Linked DNA regions of Victivallis sp. Marseille-Q1083. The protein of the gene in region 1 interacts with the protein of each later gene in a pairwise test. Links are inferred from orthologs where the notes say so. Each region holds a gene or a part of one and is shown on either strand. Other genes may lie near its edges. The genes, in order: HWX74_RS00420 and leuS.

Region 1 (3,229 bases):
AGCAGGCCTTCAAAGAGCGTTGCGCATCGATCGCCTTCACGTACAACGAACCGACCGTTTTCATCGAATATGCGATGGACATCGCCCGGCTGGCCCGGCGGCACAATTTGAAAACCGTGCTGGTATCCAACGGCTACATCACCCCGGCGGCGGCGCAGGAATTCTATCCGCTGATCGACGCGGCCAACATCGACGTCAAAGCGTTTTCCGAGCGATTTTACGAAGAGATGACCAACAGCCGGCTCGCCGTCGTCCTGGATGCCGTCGAATCGCTTTTCCGCCTCGGCATCCACCTGGAGCTGACCACGCTGGTCATTCCCGGCTACAATGACGCGCCGGAGGAAATCGACGCTTACCTGAACTGGGTGGAACGCCATTTGAGCTGCGAAGTGCCGCTCCATTTCAACGCGTTCCATCCGGCTTACAAGTGCCTGAACATTCCCCGGACGCCACGGGAAACCCTGGAATTGATTCGCGACCGCGCTGTCGAGCGCGGTTTCCGCGCCGTGTATCTCGGCAATATTTAAGCGCAGTCAAGGAGCAGACCGCCATGATCGACGATTCTATCGACTTTGATGTTCAAAAACTCAATGAAGCCGAATTGGCGGAGCTGATTGAGCATCACAACCAACTTTATTGGAGCCGCGGCGAACCGGAAATCAGCGACGAGCGTTACGATCAACTGCTGATGGCGCTGCGTCATTTCAATCCGCAGCATCCGCTGCTGGAGGCGGTCAACGCGCCGGCGGTGGCCAGCAGCGGCAAAGTGCACCATCCCCGGCCGATGCTCTCGCTCGACAAAGCCTATTCACTCGAAGAGGTGCTCGAGTGGGCCGGCAAATACGCCCGCTCCATGACCGAAGCCTTTCTGGTGGAACCGAAATATGACGGGATTTCCGCCCGTTACGCCGATGGCGTCCTGGCGACGCGCGGCGACGGTTTCGACGGTGAAAACATCTCCGACAAACTGCCGCTCATCGAGCTGGAAGCGCCGAATTATCGCGGGCCGCTCGACCGGCCGGCCCGCGGCGAAATCGTCATCCGCGACGACGATTTCCAACAGCTCTACTCCCGGATCGTCCGCAAAGGCGGCGGCCATTACAAAAATTCGCGCAATGCAGTAGCCGGCATCATGGGACTGAAGGACATTGCGCCGATGGAACAGCAGCAGGCCAAACTGACGCTGGTCGATTACGACCTGATCAGTTATTCGGTGACTTTTGCCGAACTGGCCGGCCGCTGGCCGGAGCTGCTGGCCGAAATCGAGGCCCTGCCCTACCCGATGGACGGCATCGTCATCAAACTGGCCGATCAGGAATACAGCGACTCGCTGGGCGACACCGCGCACCATCCGCGCGGCCAGATCGCCTTCAAATTCAGCGGCATCCGGCGCGAAAGCGTCATCCGCGCCATCGAATGGAGTTTCGGCAAGAACAATCTGACGCCGGTGGCGGAAATCGATCCGGTGGAAATCGGCGGCGTGACCATTCAGCGCGCCACACTGCACAATGTACAGAATATTCTCGATCACGATATCGAGGTCAACGACCAGGTCATCGTCGAACGGGCCGGCGACGTCATTCCCTATATCGTCAGCGCCACGCCCGGCGAAGGGCGTTACAGCAATATTCCGACCCATTGCCCCAGTTGCGGTGCGTTGCTGGAACGGCGCGGACCGGAATTGTGCTGCGTCAATCCGGACTGTTTCGAAAGCAACCTGCAGAAGCTGGCGGCGGCGGTCAAAAATATCGGCATCGAACAGTTGGGCGAGCCGACGCTGCGGAATATGATGACCCAACTCCACGTCCGCAAGCTCAGCGATATTTTCCGGCTGACCGCCAAGGAGCTGCTGCAGCTGGAGGCCTTCGGCCAGAAAAAAACCGAAAATCTGTTGAAAGAGATCGCCGCCGCCCGGCAGGTTCCGGATCATCAGTTGCTGGCGGCGCTGAACATCCCGAACGTCGGTCCGAACGTCGCCAAACTGCTGCTCGCCGATCATACGCTCGCCGAACTCGGTTCGATGGCGCTCGAAGAGCTGCAGGACATCGCCGGCATCGGTCCGGAACGCGCCAGGGCAATTCACCGCACTCTGCGCGACCAGGCCGGCTTCATCGCCGAACTGCTCGAATGCGTCACCGTCGTCCACGCCGGCAAGAGTGAAAACCGGCCGACCGTCTGTTTTACCGGCAAAATGCCGGAAAAACGCTCCTATTACGAGGATCTGGCCCGGCAGCACGGCCTGGCACCGGTCGATTCGGTCACCAGAGAGTTATCGCTGCTGGTAGCCGCCGATCCGGCCGCCGCCGGCGGTAAGCTGGCCAAAGCACGCAAACTGGATATCAAAATCGTCTCGCTGGAGGATTTTCTGGCGCGGCCGGAACAACCGGCAACGCCAATTGAAACGGAATCCCCGGTCCCGGCGGCCGAAGAGCCGGAACAACTCCGGTTCGGATTCTGAAAGCGGCAGAACCGGCGCGCAGGTTCGCCCCGGCGGCATGAAATGAAGCCGTCCCGCTCTGAATGCGGAACTGCATAACGCTTCTCGGCCGGACTCAATGCCGCCGGCGGCCGACGACGTCTTTCGACCGGCGGACCGCCCGCCATTTGACGATTGCCAGGCCAACGAAAGCAACCGCCCCGAAAACCAGCAAGGCCGGCGACAGGAACGTCATCAGCCCTTCCCGGGAAGCCAGACGGGTGAAAAAACGTCCGCTCTTCAATGCCTTGCGCCGCTGTTCTTCCGCCTGCACCTGCAAAGTCTGCCCCCGCCGTTGAAATTCCAGCCTGGACAACAACTTGGGTGACAGCAGATTCTCCGGTGTGGCAAACCAATCCGGCTGGAACCGCGGCATTTTTTCCAATTTGCCGCGTTCCGCTTCATAAATCAACTTGCCGGCCCGGTTGTAGTGCCGGCGGCAATACAGGATATTATCCTCCCGGCCGACCCAGAAATCCCGGATGAACGGACGCCGTTTGTTGAATTCACTGCCGGCATTTTCCACTTCATTAAGCGGAACTTGCGACATCGACGCCACCAGAATCGTATCATCCGGATCGGTCACCGTGATCCGGTAGCAGGGAATACTGCGGTAACTGTCCTCGGTTGCGGTAAATCGACAATCGTAAAATTCCGCCTTATTCAACGGCGTTTCCATCACTTCCGGCCGGGCCAGAATCAAAACCTCGTGAATAGCCGCGGCTACGCCGTCGATGATGCCGTACTGGCCGG
Region 2 (3,403 bases), 2.7 Mb from region 1 along the record:
CGATGCGTTTTGCGTTGTATTTCGAATTGGTGATGGCCGTTATTTATTTTCTGGCGGCGCCGCGGCTGGCCGGCTTTTTCTCCGACGATCCGGAAGTGGTGAAAATCATGGTCTGGTATTTGCGGATCATTCCGGTCGGCTTCGGCCTGATCGAAATTCATCGCTACAGCGGTTTTTTCTTCACCGGCTGCGGCAAACCGGGCGTCTCCGCCTGGTTGAACGCTTTGCGGATTCTCGGCCTGATGGTGCCGTTTTCGCTGCTCGCGCTGTACTTCAAATCGTTGATCGGGGTGTTTGCCGCCCGGCTGGCGGCCGATGTGATCGCCGGTTCGGTCGGCTGGGCGGCGGCGCACTATCTGACCAGCCGGCTGCCGGCCGACGGGGTGCCGCCGAAAGCGGCGCCGAAGCGGGTGCCCGGGCCGGAAAGCGTGCCGGAAGAGTTGGCGGAGGCGATGGACAAAGTCGGCTTGTAAGCGGCCGGCTGGTGCCGGATTTTCCTCGGCCGGCTGTTTTCTTTTGCAAGATCGTCGCGGCGGCGGATTGCAAAATTCCCGGTTTGCGGTTACAGTATCCGGCGTGAAAGCAATATTAACGGTAAAGGATTGGATAAAAATGGCCGGAGAGTACGATTTTAGTGCGATTGAAAAGAAATGGCAGAATTACTGGTTGACGCATAAGACGTTCAAAACCGAGGATTTTGTCGATAAGCCGAAATATTATGTGCTGGATATGTTTCCGTATCCAAGCGGAGCCGGGCTGCATGTCGGCCATCCCGAGGGATATACCGCGACGGATATCATCTGCCGGTACAAGCGGATGAAGGGGTTCAACGTGCTCCATCCGATGGGATGGGACGCGTTCGGGCTGCCGGCCGAGCAGTATGCGGTGGAGACCGGCACCCATCCGGCGGTGACGACGGAGAAGAACATCGACAAATTCCGGGAACAGATCCGGGCGTTGGGTTTCAGCTACGACTGGGACCGGGAGATCAATACCACCGATCCGGAATATTTCAAATGGACGCAATGGATCTTCCTGCAGTTATTCAGGAAGAACCTTGCCTATATCGACGAAGTGGCGGTCAACTGGTGTCCGGCGCTGGGAACGGTGCTGGCCAACGAGGAAGTGATCGATGGACGCAGCGAACGCGGCAATCATCCGGTCTTCCGCCGGCCGATGAAGCAATGGATGTTGAAGATCACCGAATACGCCGAACGGTTGCTGAACGACCTGGATGACCTGGATTGGCCGGAGGGCATCAAAGAGATGCAGCGCAACTGGATCGGCAAATCCACCGGTGCGGAGGTGGAATTCGGTGTCGTCGACCATGATGACATCATCACGGTTTATACGACGCGGCCGGATACCCTGTTCGGAGCGACCTACATGGTGCTGGCGCCGGAACATCCGCTGGTGGACCGGATTACCGCCCCGGCACAGCGGTCGGCGGTCAAGGTTTACCAGGAGCAGGCCGCCTTGAAGAGCGATCTGGACCGCACCGAGCTGGCGACTGAGAAAACCGGCGCCTTTACCGGCGCCTATGCGATCAATCCGGTCAACGGCGCGGCTTTGCCGATCTGGATTGCCGATTACGTGCTGAGCAGTTACGGGACCGGGGCGATCATGGCGGTGCCGGCGCACGATACTCGCGATTTCGAGTTTGCCCGGACTTTTGATTTGCCGGTCAAATGTATCATTGAACCGGATCCGGCGGCCGCTGCGGCGGAAAATGTCGATGTGGCGGCGGTATTGGCTGGCAAAGCCTGTTGGACCGGCAACGGGAAATTGATCAATTCGGCCAATGCGGAAGGATTGACACTCAACGGCCTGGAGGTGGCCGACTCCAAAGCGTTGGCGACCGCCTGGCTGGAAGAACGGCATATCGGCAGGGGGGCGGTCAAGTATAAATTGCGCGACTGGCTGTTCAGCCGGCAGCGTTATTGGGGGGAACCGTTTCCGGTGATTCATTTCGAGGACGGGTCGATCAAGCTGCTCGACGAGGATGAATTGCCGTTGGAGCCGCCGGCGATGGAGGATTTCAAACCGTCCGGGACCGGGGAGCCGCCGCTGGCCAAAGCGACCGACTGGGTGGAATATATCGAACCGGGCACCGGCCGGCGCGGCCGGCGGGAAACCAATACGATGCCGCAATGGGCCGGCTCCTGCTGGTATTATTTGCGCTATATCGATCCGAAGAACAGCGAAGCAGCCTGGGATCCGGCCAAGGAAAAATACTGGATGCCGGTGGATTTGTACGTCGGCGGCGCCGAGCACGCGGTGTTGCATTTGCTGTATGCGCGTTTCTGGCACAAGGTGCTGTACGATTTGGGTTACGTCTCGACCAGGGAACCATTCCAGAAGCTGATCAACCAGGGAATGATTTTAGGCGTTTCCTACAAGGATCAGCGCGGCGCGCTGGTGCCGTCCGATCAGGTGGAATTGACGCCGGACGGGCCGGTCCGCAAGAGTGACGGGGAGAAACTGGTGGAATTTCCGGCCAAGATGTCCAAGTCGCTGCGCAACGTCGTCAATCCGGACGACGTGATCCGCGAATACGGCGCTGACAGCATGCGGCTGTATGAGATGTTCATGGGGCCGTTGGAAGCGGTGAAGCCGTGGAATACCAAAGGGGTGGAAGGGGTCTATCGTTTCCTGAAGCGTTCATGGCGGCTGATTGCGGCAACGCCGGTCGTCGACCGGGCCTGTACGGCCGGGGAGCTGCGCGTCCTGCACGGCACGATCAAAAAGGTGACCGAGGATCTCGACACCTTTGGTTTCAATACGGCGATCAGCCAGTTGATGATTTTCGTCAATGAGTTCGGCAACAAACCGGAATTGCCGCGCGAGGCCGCGGAGGCGTTTGTAAAATTGCTGTCCGTCTTTGCGCCGCATATCGGCGAAGAGCTCTGGGAAAAATTGGGCCATGACTGGACTGTCGCTTACGAACCGTGGCCGATATTTGAAGAAAAATATCTGGTGGTGAGCGAAGTGGAAATTCTGGTGCAGGTGTTGGGCCGGCCGAAGGCGCGGATGATGGCGCCGGCCGATGCCGATGAGGCGACATTGCGGGAGATGGCGTTGAAGCAGGCGGAAATCCGTTCACTGCTGGATGGCAAGACGGTTCGCAAAGTGATTTGTGTGCCGGGCCGCCTGGTCAACATCGTCATATGACAAGCGACCGGTCCGGATCGATCCGGCCGCCTGTATCCGGCGGGCGAAACTGAATTCCGGGAAGCGCCGTCATCTCCGGCGCTTCCCGTCAGACCATCGGCCGATCGGCGACTGTTATCAGTGGTCCGGCCAGGATTTCGGCAGCCGGCCGAAAGCGCGAAGTTTGTGGTCGCGAGTGCCGTTGCTTGATAATATTGCCGTCCGGTTGAATGCCGGTTGTCGCTTTGTCCGG

What was found.
Region 2: the proteins of HWX74_RS00420 (region 1) and leuS interact in binary tests that used the Escherichia coli proteins (3 or more experiments, as listed by UniProt). The link is inferred for Victivallis sp. Marseille-Q1083 from one-to-one orthologs.

Annotation. Positions count from the first base shown.
Region 1 is NZ_CAHJXL010000001.1:121,179-124,407, forward strand. Bases 99-3,004 are described here. They hold HWX74_RS00420 (helix-hairpin-helix domain-containing protein), read left to right. Parts: upstream 99-550; coding sequence 551-2,458; downstream 2,459-3,004. Other genes in these bases: amrS (AmmeMemoRadiSam system radical SAM enzyme), read left to right, coding at 99-527; HWX74_RS00425 (hypothetical protein), read right to left, coding at 2,553-3,004. In the rest of the region: more of amrS, read left to right, coding at 1-98; more of HWX74_RS00425, read right to left, coding at 3,005-3,229. UniProt on the Escherichia coli protein: DNA ligase that catalyzes the formation of phosphodiester linkages between 5'-phosphoryl and 3'-hydroxyl groups in double-stranded DNA using NAD as a coenzyme and as the energy source for the reaction.
Region 2 is NZ_CAHJXL010000001.1:2,788,469-2,791,871, forward strand. Bases 312-3,391 are described here. They hold leuS (leucine--tRNA ligase), read left to right. Parts: upstream 312-612; coding sequence 613-3,171; downstream 3,172-3,391. Other genes in these bases: HWX74_RS11500 (MATE family efflux transporter), read left to right, coding at 312-473. In the rest of the region: more of HWX74_RS11500, read left to right, coding at 1-311.